3 regions of the Metabacillus dongyingensis genome follow, and region 1 is predicted to be linked to each of the others. Evidence: a T-box and tRNA genes for the amino acid it is inferred to sense, from the RefSeq annotation. Region 1 holds a T-box; the other regions hold tRNA genes.
What was found. The T-box of region 1 lies ahead of metG (methionine--tRNA ligase). A T-box ahead of a tRNA ligase gene usually reads a tRNA of that ligase, here a tRNA-Met.

Region 1 (3,570 bases):
TTAGAACTATATTGGATAACTCAATTTCTTCCCATTTCAATTCACTAAGACGCAACATATTTTTTACTTCATGGCTTGAAAAAGGAAGAAAAGGATTAAGAAGTTGTGCAAGATTTGAAATGATATAGATACAATTTGCCATCGTATTATCACATAAGGATTTTTCTTCTTTAATTTGAACCCATGGCTTCTGCTCATCAAAATATTTATTTGCATATCGCACAAATTCAAAGATTTTCTCTAAGGATTTTTTTAAATGACCATTTATAATTAGTGAGTCAACTTCTTCATAGAGTTGACCGATTTTAGCTTTAATTTTTAAATTCACCTTACCTTCTGGTGTTTTACCATCATAAGATTTTTCGATAAACTTTAGCGTGCGATTGACAAAATTACCATATGCACCAAGTAATTCGCTGTTATGACTATATACAAATTCACGCCATGAAAAATCAGTATCTCGATTTTCAGGTGCATTGATTGTTAAAAAATATCGAATTGAGTCAGCATCATATCTCTCTAAAATATATGGAACCCAGACTGCCCAATTTTGACTCGTCGATAGCTTACGCTTTTCTAGAGTTAAATACTCATTCGAAATTATATGTGCTGGTAAAGCAGGATTATTGATGCCCATTAGAATAGAAGGCCAAATGATCGTATGGAATGGAATATTATCCTTCCCATGAATATAATAAGAAATGGTGTCTTTATTCCACCAATCTTCTATGTTTTCGTTATTTTGCTCCGCCCATTCTATACTTGCAGTTAAATAGCCTGCCACGGCTTCGATCCATACATAAATTTTCTTACCTTCAAAACCTGATATAGGAACTTCAACACCGTTTGGCAAATCACGCGTAACAGCTCGGTCGAGTACACCCTCTTTTAAATATCTAGTTGTTAACGAAATCGCATTTTCACGCCATCTATTTTCCTGCTGTGCCTTCCCCACAAATGTTTCTAATTGTTTCTGGAAATGACTAAACGAGAAATAAAAATGCACCGTTTCTTTAATGGCAGGTTGGTTCCCACAAATCTTACAACGCTTATCGATTAAATCAAGTGGATCTAAAATGGCAGAACAATTATCACATTGGTCCCCCCTTGCTTTCGCGCCGCAATTCGGACAAATCCCTTCTACAAAACGATCTGGTAAAAATTGATGATCCGTTTCACAATAAGCCTGCTCAATCGTCTTTTTGTAAAGATAGCCATTTTCAAGCAATTTTAAAAATATGGTCTGTACTGACTTGTGATGATGTTCGGCATCTGTACGAGTGTACAAATCGTAGGAGAACCCAAGCTTTTGAAAACTCTCTACAAATTCTTCGTGATAACGGTTTGCAATTGCTTCAGTTGTCGTATTTTCTTGATTTGCTCGTATCGATATTGGTGTGCCATTACAGTCACTTCCTGAAACATAAAGCACTTTTTCTCCTTTCTGTCTGTAATACCTTGCTAAAATATCTCCTGGTAATAAGGCTGCTACATGCCCTAAATGCAGTGAACCATTAGCATATGGCCATGCTCCTCCAATAAAAATGGTCATATTTCTTCCTCCCCTAAATTAAAAAAACCTCGCCCATAGACAATTTGATTGCCTAAGGACGAGGTATATCTCGTGTTACCACCTTAATTCACTAATAATTCACATTATCAGCCTCAATAAGTACGGAGAGAATGAATCACTCTTATACTTTGACATTTATAACGAGTGCCAAATCTCGTCAAGGTCTAATTCATTAACTGAAAGTCGACTTTGCTACTCAAAGGCCATTTTCAATCAACTATTTTCTGCTTCTTTTCAGCTACCAAAGCTCTCTGTAAGAAAATGATGGTTGACTTACTTTCCTCATCATCGCGTTTAACAAATATATTTTCCTTATTATTACACAATAATTGGAAATTTAGAAGTGTTTTTAAAGGTAATTATTAAAAATGGTTCTTCAACTATATGGTCCTTATGTAGAATAACTTTAGAATCCGCTTACTCCGTTAAACTGCCTTTTAGCTGAATAAGAAGAGGCGACACTTTGTTAAGCAATCGCCCCCGATAGTTGAAGAAGAATAAACAGACAGATGCTCCTGACAATTGTTTTGGATGGATTTATTTAATCAAGTTCTTTGAATTTTTGCCCATTGCCTTCAAATAATGGCTCTGTTGTTTCAGCATCTAAAATAATAAATTTATGCATAAAAGTTGTTTCATTGTCAATTATCGAACAGTAAAAATATACTTGTCGATTTGGGCTGACATTATCATTGGTATTTATATAGATATTGTTTAGATTTAAGTAGTAATTATCATTAACTTTCGAGCGAATAAACTTCTTTAAGTCTTTATAAGCCAGTTTTTGTATTAGATTTATATCTGCACCTTTAAATTGACTGTACCCTCTTAAATTGCCCGTACGTAAAAATTCTGTTGCACTAATAAAGTTCTTTTCCTTGTTATCAGGGTAAAGATAAGTATTTTCAGCATTTATGTGGTTGTTGCTATAAAGACACACTAATGAAAAAAACAATCCAAGTAACAAGGTTAAATATAATCGTCGGTTCATTCGTCTCCACTCCTCCTTAAGAGTAATTTTTCCAGATGGAGCGAAAGTATTACCTTATTAAGCTAAACTGCCATTTACTTCAAAAAGAAGAGGCGACACTTTTTAAGCAATCGCCCCAATAAACAAATATATATTAAGGTAATTCATCCTGATTCTTTACAACAACTTCGTTAGGATCAATTTCCTTATGCTTTTTTTTATTTATAAACCTATGAAGCAAAAAATAAACAATGTACATCCCTACTAAAGTCAAGACAATAAACAATAAAAGCGGAGCTGATATTATATCCATTTATACCACACCATTCTTTAATTTGTAGAAATTATCATGTGTTATTTCATGATTTTCATACAAATTAAAGTTAAACTCTAGAATTCCTTTAGCTTAATAAGTTTATATAAAATCATCATTTAATAAACCGTAGTATTCGACATCCTCAAATTTTCCCCACTTTAAATCGTGTTTAGGAAAAGTCCCTTCGTGATTAAAGCCGTTCTTAGTCAAAACCTTACTTGAAGCAATGTTTTTCTTCATTACAGTTGCCCATATTCTGTTCAATCCAACATTTTCAAAACCAAATTCTAATACCTTGCCTATGGATTCTGTTGCATACCCCTTTCCCCAAAAAGGCACTCCAAACCAGTAAGCTAACTCAGCTCTTTTGTGATTATTTTCAATGCGTAAAGTTACTGTTCCTATAAGTTTACCATCGCTTTTTTCTTCTATTGCAAAAATATAGCTCTCTTTTTTCTCAGCACGTTCTTTGTGTTTTTCAATCCAGTTAACAGCACTTCCAGGTGGATAAGGGTGAGGAATAGTAATTGTAGTTGCTGCAACCCTTTTATCTCCTGCTAACTCCTCAACAAAAGGTGCATCTTCTGGCTCAAATGCCCTTAATAAAGTTTTTTCAGTTTCAAGTTTAGATAGCATATCTAAAACCTTACCGTTTCTTTTATAAATGAAGAGTTATTCCATTAAACATTCTCAAGTTTTAAATCTTTATCT
Region 2 (3,570 bases), on a different replicon from region 1:
CTATAGTAGACTTGACCGATTTACAATCTTACAATCTAAGTTTCAGCAATAAAAATCAACAAAAAAGCGCTGCACTATGTGCAGCACTCTTTTAAGTATGACCCGTACGGGATTCGAACCCGTGTTACCGCCGTGAAAGGGCGGTGTCTTAACCGCTTGACCAACGGGCCAAAAACAGGCTTTCTGGCGGAGAAGGAGGGATTTGAACCCTCGCGCCGCTTACGCGACCTACACCCTTAGCAGGGGCGCCTCTTCAGCCACTTGAGTACTTCCCCAGATATGGCTCCGCAGGTAGGACTCGAACCTACGACCGATCGGTTAACAGCCGATAGCTCTACCACTGAGCTACTGCGGAATAATATTGAAACCTTATTTTACCAAAACATAAATGGTGGGCCTAAATGGACTCGAACCATCGACCTCACGCTTATCAGGCGTGCGCTCTAACCAGCTGAGCTATAGGCCCATTATGGAGCGGGTGATGGGAATCGAACCCACGACATTAGCTTGGAAGGCTAGAGTTTTACCATTAAACTACACCCGCAATATGAATATAAAAATGGGGCGACTGATGGGAATCGAACCCACGAATGCCAGAGCCACAATCTGGTGCGTTAACCACTTCGCCACAACCGCCACAATTATATTTTTTTAACATTTACATCATTAAGGTAAATGGTGGCTTGGGACGGAATCGAACCGCCGACACAAGGATTTTCAGTCCTTTGCTCTACCGACTGAGCTACCAAGCCATTTGTATTAATTAAATCTTCACCGCATTTTACTAATACTGCGTAAATCTAGTAAAAATGGCGGTCCCGACCGGGATCGAACCGGCGATCTCCTGCGTGACAGGCAGGCATGTTAACCGCTACACCACGGGACCATTTGGTTGCGGGGACAGGATTTGAACCTGCGACCTTCGGGTTATGAGCCCGACGAGCTACCAGACTGCTCCACCCCGCGATAATAATAATCAAGTTCTTTCTCATCCGATTATGCTGTATATTAACCGGTTTGCTGAAGTAAGATATTTCACTGTTTAAAATAATAATGGAGGAGGTAGAGGGATTCGAACCCCCGCGGGATTTGACTCCCCTGTCGGTTTTCAAGACCGATCCCTTCAGCCGGACTTGGGTATACCTCCGAAAGACTAAATAGAATGGTGGACCTTGTAGGACTCGAACCTACGACCGGACGGTTATGAGCCGTCTGCTCTAACCAACTGAGCTAAAGGTCCTTTTTTTTGGTAGCGGCGGAGGGAGTCGAACCCACGACCTCACGGGTATGAACCGTACGCTCTAGCCAGCTGAGCTACACCGCCCCAGGAACAAAGTCAATTAATTCTATATAATTGGTGGAGCCTAGCGGGATCGAACCGCTGACCTCCTGCGTGCAAGGCAGGCGCTCTCCCAGCTGAGCTAAGGCCCCTAATTAAAAGTTGAAAATGGTCGGGAAGACAGGATTCGAACCTGCGACCCCTTGGTCCCAAACCAAGTGCTCTACCAAGCTGAGCTACTTCCCGTTATATGGCGCGCCCGATAGGAGTCGAACCCATAACCTTTTGATCCGTAGTCAAACGCTCTATCCAATTGAGCTACGGGCGCATTTATGAAACAAGTGGTGCCGAGGACCGGAATCGAACCGGTACGGTAGTCACCTACCGCAGGATTTTAAGTCCTGTGCGTCTGCCAGTTCCGCCACCCCGGCGCAAGTAAGAGCGGAAGACGGGATTCGAACCCGCGACCCCCACCTTGGCAAGGTGGTGTTCTACCACTGAACTACTTCCGCAAAATATGATGCGGGTGAAGGGACTCGAACCCCCACGTCAATGACACTAGATCCTAAGTCTAGCGCGTCTGCCAATTCCGCCACACCCGCATATTAAGGAAAATGGTGTGCCATGAAGGACTCGAACCTTCGACCCTCTGATTAAAAGTCAGATGCTCTACCGACTGAGCTAATGGCACTTAGTTAAGAAAACACTCTTTAGTTTTGCAAGACACCCAAATCTCAGAAAGATTATTCAAGGAGTGGCTCGATTTGTGTGCTGAAGCGTAAGCTTCGAAGATTACTCGTTCGTGCTCTAGCGACTGAGCTAATGGCACGTATTAAATCATATCTTGATTCAGTTTAAGACCGAATGGTGCCGGCAAGAGGACTTGAACCCCCAACCTACTGATTACAAGTCAGTTGCTCTACCAATTGAGCTACACCGGCATTTAAAGTAAGGTAAGCAATACTTTTTTTGCTGATCTTTTGCAGCATGTTAACAACAAGAGTAAATGGTGGAGGATGACGGGCTCGAACCGCCGACCCTCTGCTTGTAAGGCAGATGCTCTCCCAGCTGAGCTAATCCTCCGCTTGAATACTTTTGTCATTAGCCTGGCAACGTCCTACTCTCACAGGGGGAAACCCCCAACTACCATCGGCGCTAAAGAGCTTAACTTCCGTGTTCGGCATGGGAACGGGTGTGACCTCTTTGCCATCATCACCAGACATAGTGACAAAAATTATTATACTATGAAATCCGAAGATTTCAAGCTTTTTTTTTCGAAAGAAGTTATTCTTTCAAAACTAAATAACGTATGATAACAAGTTTTCACTTAGATTTTACACTTTATTAGACTGTGGTTAAGTCCTCGAACGATTAGTATCTGTCAGCTCCACACGTCACCGCGCTTCCACCTCAGACCTATCAACCTGATCATCTTTCAGGGTTCTTACTCACTAATGTGATGGGAAATCTCATCTTGAGGGGGGCTTCATGCTTAGATGCTTTCAGCACTTATCCCTTCCGCACATAGCTACCCAGCGATGCCTTTGGCAAGACAACTGGTACACCAGCGGTGCGTCCATCCCGGTCCTCTCGTACTAAGGACAGCTCCTCTCAAATTTCCTGCGCCCACGACGGATAGGGACCGAACTGTCTCACGACGTTCTGAACCCAGCTCGCGTACCGCTTTAATGGGCGAACAGCCCAACCCTTGGGACCGACTACAGCCCCAGGATGCGATGAGCCGACATCGAGGTGCCAAACCTCCCCGTCGATGTGGACTCTTGGGGGAGATAAGCCTGTTATCCCCGGGGTAGCTTTTATCCGTTGAGCGATGGCCCTTCCATGCGGAACCACCGGATCACTAAGCCCGACTTTCGTCCCTGCTCGACTTGTAGGTCTCGCAGTCAAGCTCCCTTGTGCCTTTACACTCTGCGAATGATTTCCAACCATTCTGAGGGAACCTTTGGGCGCCTCCGTTACATTTTAGGAGGCGACCGCCCCAGTCAAACTGCCCACCTGACACTGTCTCCCAGCCCGATCAGGGCTGTGGGTTAGAATTTCAATACAGCAAGGGTAGTATCCCACCAATGCCTCCACCGAAGCTGGCGCTCCGGCTTCCAAGGCTCCTACCTATCCTGTACAAGCTGTACCAAAATTCAATATCAGGCTACAGTAAAGCTCCACGGGGTCTTTCCGTCCTGTCGCGGGTAACCTGCATCTTCACAGGTACTATAATTTCACCGAGTCTCTCGTTGAGACAGTGCCCAGATCGTTACGCCTTTCGTGCGGGT
Region 3 (3,570 bases), on a different replicon from region 1:
AGGTCTCTGCGAAGCCGCAAGGCGAAGTATAGGGGCTGACGCCTGCCCGGTGCTGGAAGGTTAAGAGGAGAGGTTAGCGCAAGCGAAGCTTTGAATTGAAGCCCCAGTAAACGGCGGCCGTAACTATAACGGTCCTAAGGTAGCGAAATTCCTTGTCGGGTAAGTTCCGACCCGCACGAAAGGCGTAACGATCTGGGCACTGTCTCAACGAGAGACTCGGTGAAATTATAGTACCTGTGAAGATGCAGGTTACCCGCGACAGGACGGAAAGACCCCGTGGAGCTTTACTGTAGCCTGATATTGAATTTTGGTACAGCTTGTACAGGATAGGTAGGAGCCTTGGAAGCCGGAGCGCCAGCTTCGGTGGAGGCATTGGTGGGATACTACCCTTGCTGTATTGAAATTCTAACCCACAGCCCTGATCGGGCTGGGAGACAGTGTCAGGTGGGCAGTTTGACTGGGGCGGTCGCCTCCTAAAATGTAACGGAGGCGCCCAAAGGTTCCCTCAGAATGGTTGGAAATCATTCGCAGAGTGTAAAGGCACAAGGGAGCTTGACTGCGAGACCTACAAGTCGAGCAGGGACGAAAGTCGGGCTTAGTGATCCGGTGGTTCCGCATGGAAGGGCCATCGCTCAACGGATAAAAGCTACCCCGGGGATAACAGGCTTATCTCCCCCAAGAGTCCACATCGACGGGGAGGTTTGGCACCTCGATGTCGGCTCATCGCATCCTGGGGCTGTAGTCGGTCCCAAGGGTTGGGCTGTTCGCCCATTAAAGCGGTACGCGAGCTGGGTTCAGAACGTCGTGAGACAGTTCGGTCCCTATCCGTCGTGGGCGCAGGAAATTTGAGAGGAGCTGTCCTTAGTACGAGAGGACCGGGATGGACGCACCGCTGGTGTACCAGTTGTCTTGCCAAAGGCATCGCTGGGTAGCTATGTGCGGAAGGGATAAGTGCTGAAAGCATCTAAGCATGAAGCCCCCCTCAAGATGAGATTTCCCATCACATTAGTGAGTAAGAACCCTGAAAGATGATCAGGTTGATAGGTCTGAGGTGGAAGCGCGGTGACGTGTGGAGCTGACAGATACTAATCGTTCGAGGACTTAACCACAGTCTAATAAAGTGTAAAACCTGAGTGAAACTTGTTATCAAACGTTATTTAGTTTTGAAAGAATAACTTCTTTCAAAAAAAAAGCTTGAAATCTTCGGATTTCATAGTATAATAATTTTTGTCACTATGTCTGGTGATGATGGCAAAGAGGTCACACCCGTTCCCATGCCGAACACGGAAGTTAAGCTCTTTAGCGCCGATGGTAGTTGGGGGTTTCCCCCTGTGAGAGTAGGACGTTGCCAGGCTAGTGAAAATATTATTCCGCAGTAGCTCAGTGGTAGAGCTATCGGCTGTTAACCGATCGGTCGTAGGTTCGAGTCCTACCTGCGGAGCCATTTTGGAGAGCTGTCCGAGTGGCCGAAGGAGCACGATTGGAAATCGTGTAGGCGGTAACCCGTCTCAAGGGTTCGAATCCCTTGCTCTCCGCCACTACTTATATAAATGGCCCGTTGGTCAAGCGGTTAAGACACCGCCCTTTCACGGCGGTAACACGGGTTCGAATCCCGTACGGGTCACCAATATCATTTTCACTGCGGAGGATTAGCTCAGCTGGGAGAGCATCTGCCTTACAAGCAGAGGGTCGGCGGTTCGAGCCCGTCATCCTCCACCATCTTTACTGAAATAAAGCAGCAAAAAAACTTCATTTATTATTGTCGCGGGGTGGAGCAGTCTGGTAGCTCGTCGGGCTCATAACCCGAAGGTCGCAGGTTCAAATCCTGTCCCCGCAACCAAATGGTCCCGTGGTGTAGCGGTTAACATGCCTGCCTGTCACGCAGGAGATCGCCGGTTCGATCCCGGTCGGGACCGCCATTCTCTTAATTAAAAAAGAATAAAATGGCTTGGTAGCTCAGTCGGTAGAGCAAAGGACTGAAAATCCTTGTGTCGGCGGTTCGATTCCGTCCCAAGCCACCATTTACACTTAAATGCCGGTGTAGCTCAATTGGTAGAGCAACTGACTTGTAATCAGTAGGTTGGGGGTTCAAGTCCTCTTGCCGGCACCACTTACAGTGTGGAGGGGTAGCGAAGTGGCTAAACGCGGCGGACTGTAAATCCGCTCCCTCCGGGTTCGGCGGTTCGAATCCGTCCCCCTCCACCATTTTATTAAAAGAATATAGGGGTATAGTTTAAAGGTAGAACAGAGGTCTCCAAAACCTCCGGTGTGGGTTCGAGTCCTACTACCCCTGCCAATTTAATTAATCTTATATAGTATAATGGCGGTTGTGGCGAAGTGGTTAACGCACCAGATTGTGGCTCTGGCATTCGTGGGTTCGATTCCCATCAGTCGCCCCATTTTTTACTTAATAGGGTTTTTATTTCTGTTTTGGGCTATAGCCAAGCGGTAAGGCAACGGACTTTGACTCCGTCATGCGCTGGTTCGAATCCAGCTAGCCCAGCCATTTTCAATCTAAAGTCATCTTTGTGCAGCTCCTGCATAAAATACATTACAATGCGATTTGCGGAAGTAGTTCAGTGGTAGAACACCACCTTGCCAAGGTGGGGGTCGCGGGTTCGAATCCCGTCTTCCGCTCCAATAGTTGAGGCGGCATAGCCAAGTGGTAAGGCAGAGGTCTGCAAAACCTTTATCCCCGGTTCAAATCCGGGTGTCGCCTCCAATTTTTATTTATCACCCTTGCCGGGGTGGCGGAACTGGCAGACGCACAGGACTTAAAATCCTGCGGTAGGTGACTACCGTACCGGTTCGATTCCGGTCCTCGGCACCATCTTCATCACAATTTCATTTGCCGGTGTGGCGGAATTGGCAGACGCGCACGACTCAAAATCGTGTTCCTCTGGAGTGCCGGTTCGACCCCGGCCACCGGTATCGAAATTTTATTACTTTCAATTACAAGTGAATTAAGTAATATCAACGTTTAAAAACGTCTCTACAGTTATTGTAGAGGCGTTTTTTTGTTGTCTTTTTATCTTTTTTTTACATGACATCCTCAAATGAAATCGTGTTCCTTAATCGTGTGCACCGTTGAAGGAGGAATTATTATGACAAGGCGTAAGAATGTTTTAAATGATGATGAACTGGCTGTTATTCAAAGTAAGTAAAAGCTTATGTAGAGACATTTAAAGATGCTATTCAATTGTTCATTAAGGATTGCGAATTTCGAAATTTAAGACCTCATACAATTCAATATTACTTGAATGGAATACAAGCATTTTTAAATCAACTTAAAGATCAGGGTATTGATATTACTTTATTGAAACCATCTAACCTAACTGAAGAACATATTAAAAACAATGTGATTCTCTATATGCGTAATTTTAAGGGTAGCAGAGTAGTTATTTAGAACAAAAAGAAAGCCACGAGTTTTGGAACAAATATTGGGTTTAAGAAATATTGACAGGTTGCTTTTTTTATTTTGTTCCGCAATCGGACACATTTATTGAAGACCAACTAATAAAACAATCCCTACCCTATCTTATTTTTTGCAAAATATATATATTATTTCGT

Region 2: it has a tRNA-Met gene. The T-box ahead of metG (methionine--tRNA ligase) is inferred to sense a tRNA for this amino acid. The anticodon was not compared.
Region 3: it has a tRNA-Met gene. The T-box ahead of metG (methionine--tRNA ligase) is inferred to sense a tRNA for this amino acid. The anticodon was not compared.

Annotation. Positions count from the first base shown of each region.
Region 1 is NZ_OK052578.1:271,084-274,653, reverse strand. Features, by position in the region: gene metG (methionine--tRNA ligase) at 1-1,552, opposite strand, end outside; T-box leader at 1,604-1,871, opposite strand; gene K8L98_RS26070 (hypothetical protein) at 2,115-2,564, opposite strand; gene K8L98_RS26065 (GNAT family N-acetyltransferase) at 2,959-3,495, opposite strand.
Region 2 is NZ_CP082944.1:4,029,747-4,033,316, forward strand. Features, by position in the region: tRNA gene K8L98_RS20015 (tRNA-Glu) at 99-170, opposite strand; tRNA gene K8L98_RS20020 (tRNA-Ser) at 185-275, opposite strand; tRNA gene K8L98_RS20025 (tRNA-Asn) at 281-355, opposite strand; tRNA gene K8L98_RS20030 (tRNA-Ile) at 390-466, opposite strand; tRNA gene K8L98_RS20035 (tRNA-Gly) at 471-544, opposite strand; tRNA gene K8L98_RS20040 (tRNA-His) at 561-636, opposite strand; tRNA gene K8L98_RS20045 (tRNA-Phe) at 677-752, opposite strand; tRNA gene K8L98_RS20050 (tRNA-Asp) at 811-886, opposite strand; tRNA gene K8L98_RS20055 (tRNA-Met) at 890-966, opposite strand; tRNA gene K8L98_RS20060 (tRNA-Ser) at 1,055-1,147, opposite strand; tRNA gene K8L98_RS20065 (tRNA-Ile) at 1,164-1,240, opposite strand; tRNA gene K8L98_RS20070 (tRNA-Met) at 1,248-1,324, opposite strand; tRNA gene K8L98_RS20075 (tRNA-Ala) at 1,356-1,431, opposite strand; tRNA gene K8L98_RS20080 (tRNA-Pro) at 1,449-1,525, opposite strand; tRNA gene K8L98_RS20085 (tRNA-Arg) at 1,531-1,607, opposite strand; tRNA gene K8L98_RS20090 (tRNA-Leu) at 1,622-1,710, opposite strand; tRNA gene K8L98_RS20095 (tRNA-Gly) at 1,720-1,791, opposite strand; tRNA gene K8L98_RS20100 (tRNA-Leu) at 1,801-1,881, opposite strand; tRNA gene K8L98_RS20105 (tRNA-Lys) at 1,895-1,970, opposite strand; tRNA gene K8L98_RS20110 (tRNA-Thr) at 2,145-2,220, opposite strand; tRNA gene K8L98_RS20115 (tRNA-Val) at 2,287-2,362, opposite strand; rRNA gene rrf (5S ribosomal RNA) at 2,384-2,499, opposite strand; rRNA gene K8L98_RS20125 (23S ribosomal RNA) at 2,631-3,570, opposite strand, start outside.
Region 3 is NZ_CP082944.1:694,407-697,976, forward strand. Features, by position in the region: rRNA gene K8L98_RS03545 (23S ribosomal RNA) at 1-1,109, shown strand, start outside; rRNA gene rrf (5S ribosomal RNA) at 1,239-1,354, shown strand; tRNA gene K8L98_RS03555 (tRNA-Asn) at 1,370-1,444, shown strand; tRNA gene K8L98_RS03560 (tRNA-Ser) at 1,449-1,538, shown strand; tRNA gene K8L98_RS03565 (tRNA-Glu) at 1,553-1,627, shown strand; tRNA gene K8L98_RS03570 (tRNA-Val) at 1,644-1,719, shown strand; tRNA gene K8L98_RS03575 (tRNA-Met) at 1,764-1,840, shown strand; tRNA gene K8L98_RS03580 (tRNA-Asp) at 1,844-1,919, shown strand; tRNA gene K8L98_RS03585 (tRNA-Phe) at 1,946-2,021, shown strand; tRNA gene K8L98_RS03590 (tRNA-Thr) at 2,035-2,110, shown strand; tRNA gene K8L98_RS03595 (tRNA-Tyr) at 2,121-2,205, shown strand; tRNA gene K8L98_RS03600 (tRNA-Trp) at 2,223-2,296, shown strand; tRNA gene K8L98_RS03605 (tRNA-His) at 2,324-2,399, shown strand; tRNA gene K8L98_RS03610 (tRNA-Gln) at 2,432-2,506, shown strand; tRNA gene K8L98_RS03615 (tRNA-Gly) at 2,566-2,640, shown strand; tRNA gene K8L98_RS03620 (tRNA-Cys) at 2,649-2,722, shown strand; tRNA gene K8L98_RS03625 (tRNA-Leu) at 2,742-2,830, shown strand; tRNA gene K8L98_RS03630 (tRNA-Leu) at 2,851-2,931, shown strand.